One region of the Lottiidibacillus patelloidae genome, then DNA from elsewhere that is predicted to be linked to it. Evidence: riboswitches for the same ligand, from Rfam matches in the RefSeq annotation. Region 1 holds a riboswitch; each other region holds the start of a gene.
What was found. A riboswitch is a leader RNA that binds a small molecule or an ion and turns the genes downstream of it on or off. The one in region 1 is predicted to bind cyclic di-GMP.

Region 1 (3,475 bases):
TCGCATGCTTGCATTAAATATCGATGGTACTTTATTGCGTTCTAATGGTAGGTTAACAAGAGAAACGAAGGAATCAATTGAATATGTTGCAAATAAAGGTGTTTATATTACATTAGTTTCTAGTCGAAACTTCCAGTCAACAAAAAAGATAGCAAAAGCTCTTAAGGTCAATACTGCACTTATAACACATAGTGGAGCGTTTATTGCTTCAAATATTGATGAACCAATCTATGAAAGAAGAATCGATCATAATACAGTGTATGACCTAGTAGCTTTAAGTGAGAATTATCCGTGCCAAGTTAGAATTGTACATGAAAAGTATTCCTTAATTAACAGGCAAAAAGATTATATGATGGCTAAATTTATTTTAGGGTATGGAGATCCAGTTTTCTATCCTATTCGCTATGTAGAGTCGTTAACTGAGCAGTTGCAAGAAGAGCCAGTATCCCCTCCAAATATAGATATTTACTTCCCACACGAAAAAGATATGGCGGATTTCAAGAAACATTGTGAAGAACAATTTTCTGGAATTTCAATTTTGAATAAAGATGAGCAAACCCTTGTAATTATTCCATCAAGTGTTTCCAGGAATAAGAGCTTACAGCTTTTAGCCAAGCAATTAAATATTCCTTATGATGAGGTTGTTGCTGTAGGGAATTCCAATGCTGATATAGAAATGATTAAAAATGTTGGGTTAGGAGTGGCGATGGGCCATGCACCTAAAGAATTAAAGGAAGCTGCAAACTGGGTAACTAGATCAAACGATCAAAATGGTGTACCTTACATGGTAAAAGAAGTGTTTCGAAAGCAACTACGTGTTCAATTATAGAATGGAAGGCTCGCCATATGGTGAGCTTTTTTTGATGAAGTGCTCCAGTTTTTACGCCGTTACCCGATTGCTTCAGCTTTCTATAATGATCCAGCTTCGACTCCTAGCGACTAGTTAACTTCATACTTCTCCTTTGCGATAAGTCAACATCGAATAGCTTCACTATTCATGTTTTGTCTAGCTGCGAGCACCATCGGCTCGAGGTCTGAAGCCAATCACTTCTAATGACAAAAAGCGTCTTTAATCAGTGCTCGTCTTCAGCTTGTCGCCGATACCCGGTGTTCTCGCCTTTCTCTTTTTCCTTTATCTCAATCGAAGTATTCCAGTTCATACGTCGCTGATCAGTCGTCTCAGCTTTTCTGATTGTCCAGCTGCGGCTCACAACGACTAGTAATCTTCACACTTTTTATTTACGATAAGTCAACATCAACTCGCTGCGCTCGTTGTGTTTCCTTTATCTCAAACAAAGTGCTCCAGCTTATACGTCGCTGAGCGTTCGCCTCGCTTTTCTATTAATACTTTTTTGGTACATGCATATAGTTTATATATAGCTTGTTTCGTTAACGGAGGATGAACTTGATGAGTGTGCTGAAAAAGGGTATTGCAATAATTATTGGCAGTTTTCTACTAGGAATCGGAATTAATGGATTTATTGTTCCATATCATTTATTGGATGGTGGAATGGTTGGTATTGGATTAATTATGAAATATATATGGGGATATAAAGTAGGTTTAACGATTATTATCCTTAGCGTACCAATCTATCTTATGGCATGGATATATTATCGATCTTATTTTTTTAATAGTCTTCATGGGATGTTAGTTTCAGCATTTGTCATTGATTTGCTTGGTCCACTAAGATATAGCTTTCATTTACCCCCATTATATAGTGCATTATTGGGAGGTTTACTAGTTGGAACAGGAGTAGGTCTAATGCTGAGATTTGAGACAAGCACCGGTGGGACAGACTTAATTGCTCAACTATTGACACAATGGATATCTCTTAATGTTGGAATACTAATTTTTTTAATAGATACAGTTATTATTATGATAGGTGGTTTTGTATTTAGTAAAGAAATATTACTCTATTCTATCATTACAATCTCCGCTGTAGGCTTTGCGACAAGTTCAATGACGTTAAAAGGTAAAGAAGTTATACAATAAAACTGCATTAAATTGGGGAATTCTAGTAAATTACCTTAAATTGTCTGAAAAAATAGTGTGAAAGTACTATATGAATTTACTAGATAATTAGTTAATATAAAAACAAGCAACATCAAACAATAGTAGATTCAACGACAAATGACGCTGAATCTCGATAAAGGCAAACCTGATGAAAATCAGCGGCGCAAAGCTACAGGGGCTAAGGTGTAAATCTTATTACACTATGCCAGCCAGTTACCGAAAGATTACAAGGGTATTTGTTGTTATTTTTTATATAACAACCCCCACTTTCGGTAAGTGGCAGGGTTGTTTTTTAATTTTCAGGAGGTGAAAGTAAATGATGCTAGTGAACCTATCAAATGGCACAATATTAGCTAATAAACTTAAAACAGCCTATCGTTTCTTTCAACGATTAAAAGGGCTAATGTTTACTTCTGAATTGCCATTAGGTGAAGCGTTGCATCTACAACCCTGCCAATCGGTCCACACATTTTTTATGAAGTATGACATCGATGTGATTTATCTTGATAAAGATATGAAGATTGTCAAGATCACTCACATGATGAAGCCGAGCAAAGTTGGAAGCATTGTCAAAAATGCAAACTCGGTGATCGAATTACCTGCTGGAAGTATCTCAAAAACAGATACAAAAGTAGGACATGTATTACAAATAAAAAATAATGGTTAAGGGGAGATTGTCAAATGATGAACAAATTAAAAGGATTAGTATTTGAGGAAAAAGGTCAAGGGATGACAGAATACGGTTTAGTTTTAGGTGTTATTGCAGTAGGAGTTGTCGCGCTACTTGCTACATTAAGAGATGAAATCATGACAATGTTTAATGAAGTAATTAACAATGTAACAAACCGTGATACTGGAGGAACTGCTACTACTAGTGGTACTGGTGCTTAATATAACTTATATATTTCTAGCCTTACGTTCTCGAACGTAAGGCTATTTTAAAATAACTATACAAAAAGAGGGATAAATGATGATTACTACATTAATCCTATTAATTATTTTAGGTATATGTGTTGTAACAGATATAAGAGAAAGAAAAATATATAATGCTGTCATTTTCCCAGCATTGCTTCTAGCATTTATCATCCAAGGAATTGACCATGGGTTCGTAGGTTTAAAAACAGCAGGTATAGGTTTCTCGGTCGGCTTTGGCTTACTTTTAATTCCGTATTTCTTAGGTGGAATGGGTGCTGGCGATGTTAAACTTTTAGGTCTTATTGGTGCATTAAAGGGTTCTAGTTTTGTGATGTACACTGCAATCTATATGGGAATGATCGGAGCATTAATGGCACTAGGTATTATATTATTTCGTAGTGGTGCATTTACAGCAGTTTTATATGGTGTTCATAGTGCCAGAAATGGAATTAAAGTACCTATTAAAGAAGGAGTTTTTAATTCATCCTATTCTTATCCTTATGGGGTGGCAATTGCTGCAGGAGCACTTGCAGCATTGGCGCTTGA
Region 2 (3,475 bases), on a different contig from region 1:
TTAGGTTTATTCAATGAAGAAATAGAAGATGAAGCACTGATTGATCAGCTGCTTGGCATGATGGAGAAATATCATGCAGACTACACGAATACGTTTGTAGCGTTAACGCTTGATAAGGTAAAAGGAACGGATATGTTTGCAAGTGAAGCATTTATTTCCTGGAATAAGCGTTGGCAAGAAAGACTAGAGAGACAAGAAGAAACAATAGAGGATGCAAAAGAATTAATGAAAAAAAGTAATCCAGTTGTTATTCCTCGCAATCATAAAGTTGAAGAAGCATTAGAAGCAGCAGTGGAAAATAGGGATTACTCCGTTATCGAAAATTTATTAAAAGTATTGGTAAATCCTTATGAATACACGTTGGAAAGGGAAGATTATTGCAAACCGGCTGACCCTTCCGCCGGAAATTATCAAACATATTGTGGAACATAACTAGTGGAGAGCCTGTGCAAGGCTCTTTTTTATGTTTTATATTTGTTTGTAAAAAAGAGGAAGTACATAATTCTATTGTATTTCTTTTTTTTATGGTCTAATGAGTATAGAAAAAGAAGATTATAATTTTGAACCTATCTATAGATGGAAAGTTAGAAAAAAGACATAGATAGCGGTCAAGAGGAGAAAATTTATATGAATTGTAGCAGTTGTATCGTAATGGATGTGCTATTTGAAATAAAAATGGAGGGAGAAGCTAATCTTTCTCTCCTAAATGATGTTATCCTCCATTTAAATAGAGAACATGGAATTGTCAAATTTGATGATAATATTTTAACGATAAAAGAAGCATCTGTTAGAGAATTTGTTTATTTTTGTAATGACCATATGGAACCTGAAATGGTTTATTTTCGAATTGACAACGAAGACTGGAAACCTATTAAACAAATTAACGCTGTGATTGACGTCCAATGGATTGACGAAATTATTATTAAAGAATTAGTAACTTGCTATTATCAACCAATCGTCAATGGTAATGAAGAGATATATGCTTATGAACTTTTAGCTCGTTTTCAACACGAAGACGGTTCAACGTTATATCCAAACGAAGTCTTTGCAGCGGCAAAAGAGCGAGGTAGGCTTTATGCTTTAGACCGTCTATGTCGAATGAATGCTGTTAAGGCTGCAGCACGTATCGATAAAAAAGCTTTTATCAATTTCATCCCAACCTCCATTTATTCACCAGAGCATTGTTTAAAGTCAACAGTTGCATTAGCAAATAAATTAAATGTAGATCCGTCAGAACTTGTTTTTGAAGTAGTAGAAACGGAAAAAGTAAATGATATAGATCATCTGAAAAAAATATTAGCTTATTATAACGAAAAAGGGTTTAAATACGCGCTTGATGATGTTGGAGAAGGTTTTAGTACTACGGAAGTATTGGCTGACCTTAAGCCTCACTATATGAAGTTAGATAGGCAATATGTAAACGGAGTCGCAAATGATATAACAAAGCAAAAAAACGCACTGTCTTTTTTGGAGCACGCTTTAATGAACGGATCTACACCTTTGGCTGAAGGAATCGAAGTGAAAGAAGATTTTGAATGGTTACAAACAAAAGGATATCAACTTTTTCAAGGTTACTTATTTGGGAAACCATCTCCAACACCGATCAAGCATACGAAAAAAGTGTAAGGCACTCATTGCTCTACACTTTTTTGTGCAATCAGGGACCATAAATGAGATTCAATTTGACATACAATCTATTAATAACATTCTCTAAATATATATTAGCAATATATATTGGTATTTATCGACTAAATATGCCAATATTCGCAAATGAATATATGAAATTATTTAATAAAATAGTAGATTTAGGAAATAAGTAGGTCTATAATAGAATTATAATAGATTGAATTAATAGAATAAACTAAAAAAGGGCAACCTATTCGAAAGAATATGGACGCAAAACTAGAGGGGCTTCAGTAGTAATACTATGCCAGCCAGTTGCATCGATACCCTTTCGCAAAAGATGGGGTTATTTTTTTAGGAATTCAGTATAGTATAGGGGGATTATAAAGATGAAAAAGTTACTTGCATTATTCTTTTCTACAATTTTAATTTTCACAACATCTAGTCCTATCTTTGCATCTGAGAAAACTAACTATGACGAAGCGTTAGAAAAAATAGAAGAGACAAATCTTAAAATTGATGAGGAAATTGCAAAAGCAGTAGAAAAATCTGACGAGCTTCAAGCTAAGTATCTTTTAGAACTTCGAGAACTTGAAGAAGGTGAAGAAGTTGTAGAACTGAAAATTGAAAAAGAGGAAGTTACTGCAGAGTATGTTTCTACTAAAGATCAACAAAAGAAGGAAAAGTTAAAAGAGAAATTAGCTAAAATAGATGAGAAATTAAAAAAAGAAGAAGATAAAATTGATAAAAAGATTGAAGAGCTTAACACGGAACTAAACGAACTTACAACACAGTTAATGGCGGAAGCTGATGAAGAAGATAAAAAGAAAATCATAGAAAAAATAGAAAAAATAGAGGAAAAGTTTAATAAGAAATATGAAAAGTCAAAAGAACTTACAGAAAAGTATACAGAAGAGCTTGACAAAATAATTTCTGATGTCTTCAATAAAACATTAGAAATGTCGGCTAAAACAATCGAAGAGGCAGCAGAATTAGGTGTTATTGCCGAATGTAGCTGGAAACTAGTACGTTTTGCTGATCGTGAGGCGTGGATCGATCCTCTCCGTGTTATCGGAATAAAGTAATATTATTTTTAGTCATCATGTTAAATTAAAAAAGAGTTCATTTTTTCGGACTCTTTTTTCCATTTCATGTATTCTTTGAGGTGAATACTATGCAAGGATTTAAATTAGGTAAAAAGGGAACATACATAGAAAAAGTTAAATTTGATACTAATGAGATAAGCTTGCTTTCTCGTGGAGATGGAGTAGAGATAATGACCCATTCCATAAAGAAGGATAAGCTTTTTTATGCATTTCCTTCTGAAAATGCAAACGTGCTAGAGTTCTTTTATGTGCTTAGTGGGGAAATCCTTTGTGAAATTGATGATAGTAAGGTGACAATCGGGCCAGAGGAGTATTTTAAAATTCAAAATATACCTGAACCAATCCATTTTAAGGCTCTATCAGACGTTCATTTACTATGGGTTAGCTCTGAACCAACCTTTGGACAAATGAGCAATGAAATTTCTTCACTTATGGAAATTGTAAAAGAAGTGGAGAAGAAGGATTGCTATACAGTTATGCACAGTGATCGAGTTGCTAATTACGCAATAAAAATTGCAAAGAAAATGAAGTGCAATAAGGAGCAGTTAGAAAGACTCAGTTTATCTGCATGTTTACATGACATCGGTAAAATTAATGTTCCTGAAAATATCTTGAATAAACCAGGCAAGTTAACAAAAGAAGAATTTGAGATTATAAAGAAACACCCATCTGATGGAGCGGATATGTTAATAGGTACAAATTATAAAGAACTTGCTCCGATCATTGAACAGCACCATGAACGTTTG
Region 3 (3,475 bases), on a different contig from region 1:
AAAAGGTATTTAATACTGTCTTTCCTTTTGCATACGTATCTCGAATTTTTTTACGCACTTCTCTTTGGTCAAGAAAAACCCCTACCATTGCCCCTTCATTTAAGTAAATCGCAAAATTTACCCCATTCTCTTTTACAATAAGAGGAAATTCAGCTCTTTCTCCTTCTACGAAGCCATCTTCTTCAATAAATTTCCCACCTGAGTTGAATCGCTTCTTTTGATATATCCCTTGATATTGTCCTAGTTTTGTTAGTGCGGTATATACATACTCTTTATACTTATATATGCCTTCACTGTACCAGTTAACTAAATAAAAGCCATCATAATAATCAATAGTGAAACCACCAATTCCATCTCCCTCAGCATTAAAGAGACGAAATGCTGTTGTATCTTCACTATTAAATAACACTTTACGATTTTCAGCCGCATCTTTTATTTTTTTTTCAAAAAAAGCTTGGTTAATAATTTCATTCCTATTATTTGTTAAAACCCAGCCATACCCTTTGTTTTGCTTTCCTAAGTAACCTTTTCCTAAAAAAGAATTGTCTTCAGCTATCAGTTTAAAAAGCTGCCCTTCCTTTTGTAAGGTATTTACATTACTAATAGCATCTTTTGTTATAAGTGGATACCCACTTTTGTACATTTTTTCATATTTAGGTTTCACTTTTAACGTTACTTCTACTTCCATTCTCGCCATCCTTCATCGTTCTATTGTTTGATTTCATTTTGGCATAAAAAGCAAATAAAATAAAATAATGTAATTAAAATAGTGCAAAGATCTATGTGTCTGAAATAGACTCTCTATCTCTGATATTCTTACTGTACTTGTACAAAGCTTTGAAATTTTGTCACTAACTCTTGATCGTAAAAGTGTTTGCACGCACTTAGTTCTTCTAAGGCTAGCTCGACCGAAATCGCCTTAGCATATGCGCGCTTTGCTGTCATTGCTTCAAAACTATCAACAATTCGTATCATTCTTACATTCATACTAATGTCATAATTTTTGAGCCCTGCAATATAGCCTGATCCATCTATATTTTCATGATGATGCAAAATCATTGAATAATCAACGTCATCAATTTCGAGTTCTTTAACGATCAAGTCACTATATAATGCATGTTTTTTTAATTCTTCCCACTCTAATTCGCTTAGTTTTCCTTGCTTCTGTAAAAGGTTACTATTTATGAATATCTTACCTATATCGTGTATTAGTGCGGAATTTTTTATTATTTTACGTTTTTCAATTTCTATATTTATACTCTTTGCGAAGTCATCTAATATATTTGCCACTCTCACAGAATGGAAGTATGTTGCTTCATCATGCATTCGTAACTTTTCTAGTAAAAAAGGAATTTTATATTCATTTTTTGTTAATGCACTTTCACTTCTTAACTGTTGAAGTAATTCATACAAATTAAGCCCTCCTATTATATAGAAGAGTCGGTTGCGCTACTTACTCAAGATAGCTTAAGCGCCCAAGTATATCGCCATCTGTCATAGTATCTCTTTTAACTAAATTATTAAACTATTTCAAAAAAAAATGACTCTAAAGCAGAGTCGGTTGCGCCACTTACTCAAGATAGCAAGGCGCCCAATTTATGTCGCTATCTGTCAAAGTATCTCTTATAAATTATAATCATCATTTTTTTACCTTTAAATAATATACCACAGAAGCTGCTACTTTTCCTTATGTTTAAAAATATTGTCGAATTTTGCAGAAGGATATTTGTTTAGCCCTACGGAACTAATTTTAGAACTGATAACGAATAGTATTGATTAAATATTAATTGATATTATTTTATTAATTTATAATTTTCTATTACAATCAATTATTAAGTAACTTCTTTTAATGGTATTTTCATTATCATATGCTTATACTATAAGAAGGTATTTTTAGGTTTCATATTTATGATTTTCATTAAACAATCTATTAAATTTTTTATATATCTAATTGATCACTGAAGGGAAGAATTTTTTATGTTTAATAAAGTATGTGTTGTTGGATTAGGATATATCGGATTACCAACTGCAGTAATGTTTGCTAATCATGGAGTTAAAGTACATGGGGTCGATATAAATGAGCGTACTGTTAAGCTTATTAGTAATAAACAACTTCATATTGAAGAAGAAGGATTGCAAGAAAAGTTAATTACAGCAATAGATACTGGCAATTTAACAGTATCGACTACACCAGAAGAGGCTGATGTATTTATAATTGCCGTTCCTTCACCAATACGTGATGATAAATCTGCTAACTTAGAATACGTCCGTTCTGCAACAAAAGCAATCGTTCCGTATGTAAAACCAAATAATCTTATCATTTTAGAATCCACTGTACCGCCAAGAACTGTTGAAGATGTGATGATCCCGGTTCTAGAAGAAACTGGTTATGTCATTGGTGAAGAGCTATTAATTTCTCACTCCCCAGAAAGAGTAATTCCTGGGAAAGTGTTTAAGGAATTAGTTCAAAATGACCGTATTGTTGGTGGAATTAATAAACGTTCTGCTGAAGCTACTAGAGACCTTTATAAAGTTTTTGTTGAAGGTGAAATTCATCTTACTGATGCAACTACTGCAGAAATGGTAAAGGTAATGGAAAACACTTATCGTGATATAAATATAGCTTTTGCCAACGAACTAGCTAAAATTAGCGAGAATGTCGGTGTTAACGTGTGGGAAGCCATTAAATTAGCAAATTATCACCCTCGTGTTAACATTCACTCTCCAGGCCCTGGTGTAGGTGGACATTGTATAGCTGTCGACCCTTGGTTTTTATATGAGTTACAACCAGATTTAGCTAAAATGATACATTTGGCAAGAACAACGAATGATAATATGCCAAAGTTCACAGCTGAGAAAGTTAAACAAACATTAGTTAATAAAGGCATTTCACATGGAAGAGTAGCTGTTTTTGGCCTAGCATTCAAAGGTAATATTGACGATATGAGAGAAAGTCCATCATTACAAGTTCTACAATATTTAGATGAGCAGGGCATTAATTATACAACGTATGACCCTCATATTACTGAAAATCAATTACCTACTCAAACGCAAAACTTACAAGAAGCTGTTTCTCATGCTGATATGATTTTAGTGTTAACGGACCATAATGAATTTAAAAATTTTGAGCCTGCTGAAGTAGCAGAAGCATTGCGCACAAAATTAATACTTGATACAAAAAATTGTTTGGACCATAAGAGATGGGAAGCTGCTGGGTTTGAAGTTTCATTACTTGGTAATGCTAAATCATAATATATAATACGAATTATTAAGGTGAGTGAAATGAAAGAAACTTATTTAGGTGTTAATGTATCAAACTTAACGTATTCTGCCCTAATTGAAGCTATTTTTGCTGATATAAATAAAAAGAAGAAATCAATGATTGTCGCGATCAACCCTGAAAAAGTTATGAAGGCTCAAGACGATCCTGAGCTAAAGAAACTTCTTAATCGTGCAGATTATCAAGTGCCAGATG
Region 4 (3,475 bases), on a different contig from region 1:
AATCATTAAGATGATAATAAAGACGTCAATTGTTGATGCTGTAATCATTAAAGGTTTCAATCCTTTTTTTATAGTCCAGTACGTTTCAGGAATTTCCTCGCTTTTTACTTCGCACACTACATTTAATGCGTTTTGTATTCCAGGTAAAATTTTAATTACATAAATGAGAACGGCGGCTAATAGTAAAACGATAGCTGTAATATACCAACCCTTAAGAAAAAGGTCAGTATTTAATGCTCCCATTCCTAAACCTGTTAGAAGTAACAATATAGAGCCGAATTTAGGATAGTTAGCTCCTTTTTGAATGAGACGTAAAGCAAGGGTTAATTCGCTTACTTTTTTAGGTAACGCAAGAATGAATGGGAAAAGAAACGTAGCTCCAATTCCTGCAATTGCAGATAAGATATGAATAGATAATAACATTTTGTAAAGAATAATTATCCCTCCTAAAATAAAGTTGAGGAGATTCAAAAGAAGATTAAACTACTAATATTTATTAAACTGGCGTAGCGATTATACATAAAAATGCATGAAAATCTTTAAAAAGCACATTTTATTAATGGAGGTGCAAAGCTAATGAATGAAAAGAAAAAAATTGAACATGATGAGGTTATGACCGATAAAGACCTCATTGTCGAAAAAGGAATGCCGCCACAAATTTTAGCAAGACATGAAAATGACAGTAATCCAGATGCATATGACTTGCGTGATCCTCAACAATTAAACGCTGAATAATTTCGGAAGGATGTCACTTCATGATAAGTGTGCATCCTTCTCTATTATATTAGGTTAAATTTAAGATTTTTTTAATAATATTCTTAAGAATAATAGGGTTAAGACCTTTGTAACTAGTAATTTTACAAAAACTAGTATTTTGTCGAACGAAAGTTATAGAAAAATAGTAGACATGCTAGTAGCTATGTACTATAGTATAATTATTGGAAAAATAATACTACATAAGGAAAAATTCCAAATCATCGAGAAAGGCAAAGCTAGAGAAATCTAGTGACGCAAAGCTATAGGGGCTTCACTGCCAGCCAGCTTTCGAAATGATTAGGGTTTAATTAGTCTCCTAACTTCTAAGAAAAATTACATCATGCGCATGGACTGTTGACCACCTAGTCATTAGTCTATTTTTTTTGTGTCGCTTGATGTTTTTTCTTATGGAAGAAGGGAGATTTTTTTGTGAAAAAAATTAAAGCATTACTTGGTTTAGCAGCATGTGCAAGTATGATTTTAGTGAGTGTACACAGTGGACAAGCTAGTTCTGTATTACCATTAGGTCAAGTTAAACAGCAAGATAACTTAGAAACTAGCAAAATTCATCCTAATTTAGTAGATCTTCTAAATACGAATAGAGAGGGAACAGTCAATGTTATCGTCTCTAAAAAGCCAGGTTCTACTGGGGTATTAGAAACTGCAAAATTATTAGGTGCAACAATTAAGTCTGAATGGGAATTCATTAATACGTTTTCAGCGGAAATTAAAGTTAGCTTATTAGATGAGTTAGCAGCACATGAAGGTGTGTTAGTAATTAATGAAGATAGTAAAATTGTTTCTACAGGATTTGATGTTACAAATAGTTCTGATGTTGCTGCCATTCAAAACACATATAACTCTGCTGTTCAAGTAGAAGGTGCTTGGGCAAGAGGGATTACAGGAAAAGGTGTCACGGTTGCAGTTGTAGATAGTGGGGTTTCACAATCGGAGAGGAATGACTTCGGCGAGCGCTTAATTGGGCGTGTTACCCTAAATAGTAATGTTCAAGATGAATTCGGCCATGGTACTCACGTTGCTTCAATAATAGCAGGTGACGGAACAGCAAGTAACGGAAAATACGTAGGTATTGCTCCGGGAGCAAATATTTTAAGTGTTAAATATAGTAATGCAAATGGAATGTCAACAGAAGCTGATTTAGTAGATGCGCTACAATGGATTTTTGAAAATAGACAAGATTATAACATTCGTGTAGTTAATATCTCTTCAACAGTTGGTACAAAGTCAAGGTATACAGAAAGCGCAACGGCAGCAGCTGTTGAATTATTATGGGCATCTGGAGTAGTAGTTGTTACTTCGTCTGGAAACAATGGTTATGACTCTTGCTCAACTTGTTCTGCACCAGCGAATGATCCATTTGTAATCACTGTAGGGGCAGTTGATGATAATGGAACAGAATACTTAGGTGACGATTTCCAAAAACCTTGGTCAAGTAAAGGTGTAACAATGTCAGGGGTATCTAAACCAGAAGTAATGGCACCAGGAACGAACATCGTTGCCTATATGCCATATGGCAATAACAGAAATGTTAAACCTGAAAATGTAGTTGATGGCGCTTACTTTAAAATGGGTGGTACATCGATGGCTGCTCCAGTAGTATCTGGTGTCGTTGCTTTGATGCTTGAAGCGAATCCAGACTTAACACCTAATCAAATTAAGTGGATCTTACAAGCTACGGGAAGAGATTATTTAGAATTTAAAGACCGCTTCTTACGCCAATTAAGTAAAGAACAAAAAGATAATTTAGATATTGATAACGTTCACCATAGTTATCGAGCTTACAGTAGTGGAGATTACGGAATTGTAAATGCTGATGCAGCAGTTTACTACGCAGTTAATTATCAAACAAGTTCGATTCCTAGTGCAAATATGAATTTCACGTTCTCACCAATGATTTGGGGGAATGATTCGAATGTAACGTTCAGTAATGCGACATGGTCAAATGCGACATGGTCGAATGCAACGTGGTCAAATGCAACATGGTCAAATGCGACATGGTCAAATGCGACATGGTCAAATGCGACATGGTCAAACGTTTATTGGAAATAAAAAATTGATGAAGCCTAGTAAAGGTAGAAGAAAGGGGGCTTACACATGAAGCTCTTAAAAAGTATTTTTGCTATAACGACAAGTTTTATTATGTTACTTTCAACAGCACAATCGGTTTCATATAGTGCTCCTAATAAAAATGAAATAGCTAAGCCTTCAGCAGTAAATGCAGAGATGAATAAAATTCATCCTGCATTACGAGCTGTCATGAAAGATAGTTCTCAAGATATCGTCAGTGTCATTGTTGCAAAAAGCCCTAATAATAGTGCAGTTGATACAGCTAAGTTATTAGGGGCAACTGTGAAGGCAGAATGGGAATTTATTAATGCTTTTGCTATTGATATAAAGGCTAGTATGTTAGATGAATTAGCAACCCTATCTGATGTTTATATGATTACTGAAGAAGGGCATGTTATGTCGACAAAAGAGAAGGATGAGGGAACTACAGACGATAAAGTTGCCAGTCCTTTTGATGGAAGTATCATTGAGAATGCTTTTAATGCATCGGTTAAAGCTGACAAAGTATGGGAAAAGGGTTATACAGGTCAAGGTGTCACAATTGCTGTCTTAGATACAGGGATTTATGAAGGTCCTAACAGCGATTTTAATAAACGATTAATTAAATCGGTAAATGTGAACCCGAACGCAT

Region 2: linked by a shared signal. The riboswitch ahead of CIB95_RS09185 (hypothetical protein) and the one ahead of CIB95_RS00725 (DUF192 domain-containing protein) in region 1 are both predicted to bind cyclic di-GMP.
Region 3: linked by a shared signal. The riboswitch ahead of CIB95_RS10545 (HD-GYP domain-containing protein) and the one ahead of CIB95_RS00725 (DUF192 domain-containing protein) in region 1 are both predicted to bind cyclic di-GMP.
Region 4: linked by a shared signal. The riboswitch ahead of CIB95_RS12045 (S8 family peptidase) and the one ahead of CIB95_RS00725 (DUF192 domain-containing protein) in region 1 are both predicted to bind cyclic di-GMP.

The regions. Positions count from the first base shown of each region.
Region 1 covers NZ_NPIA01000001.1:115,885-119,359, forward strand. The annotation lists gene CIB95_RS00715 (Cof-type HAD-IIB family hydrolase) at 1-829, shown strand, start outside; gene CIB95_RS00720 (YitT family protein) at 1,409-1,993, shown strand; cyclic di-GMP riboswitch class I at 2,143-2,235, shown strand; gene CIB95_RS00725 (DUF192 domain-containing protein) at 2,331-2,681, shown strand; gene CIB95_RS00730 (Flp family type IVb pilin) at 2,696-2,905, shown strand; gene CIB95_RS00735 (A24 family peptidase) at 2,982-3,475, shown strand, end outside.
Region 2 covers NZ_NPIA01000004.1:130,752-134,226, forward strand. The annotation lists gene CIB95_RS09175 (protein adenylyltransferase SelO) at 1-432, shown strand, start outside; gene CIB95_RS09180 (EAL domain-containing protein) at 628-1,626, shown strand; cyclic di-GMP riboswitch class I at 1,861-1,946, shown strand; gene CIB95_RS09185 (hypothetical protein) at 2,013-2,708, shown strand; gene CIB95_RS09190 (HD-GYP domain-containing protein) at 2,798-3,475, shown strand, end outside.
Region 3 covers NZ_NPIA01000005.1:106,605-110,079, reverse strand. The annotation lists gene CIB95_RS10550 (class I SAM-dependent rRNA methyltransferase) at 1-688, opposite strand, end outside; gene CIB95_RS10545 (HD-GYP domain-containing protein) at 817-1,413, opposite strand; cyclic di-GMP riboswitch class II at 1,430-1,514, opposite strand; cyclic di-GMP riboswitch class II at 1,547-1,631, opposite strand; gene CIB95_RS10540 (nucleotide sugar dehydrogenase) at 1,978-3,252, shown strand; gene CIB95_RS10535 (WecB/TagA/CpsF family glycosyltransferase) at 3,283-3,475, shown strand, end outside.
Region 4 covers NZ_NPIA01000006.1:157,833-161,307, forward strand. The annotation lists gene CIB95_RS12040 (DUF2269 family protein) at 1-423, opposite strand, end outside; gene CIB95_RS16245 (hypothetical protein) at 577-735, shown strand; cyclic di-GMP riboswitch class I at 976-1,049, shown strand; gene CIB95_RS12045 (S8 family peptidase) at 1,186-2,826, shown strand; gene CIB95_RS16635 (S8 family serine peptidase) at 2,872-3,475, shown strand, end outside.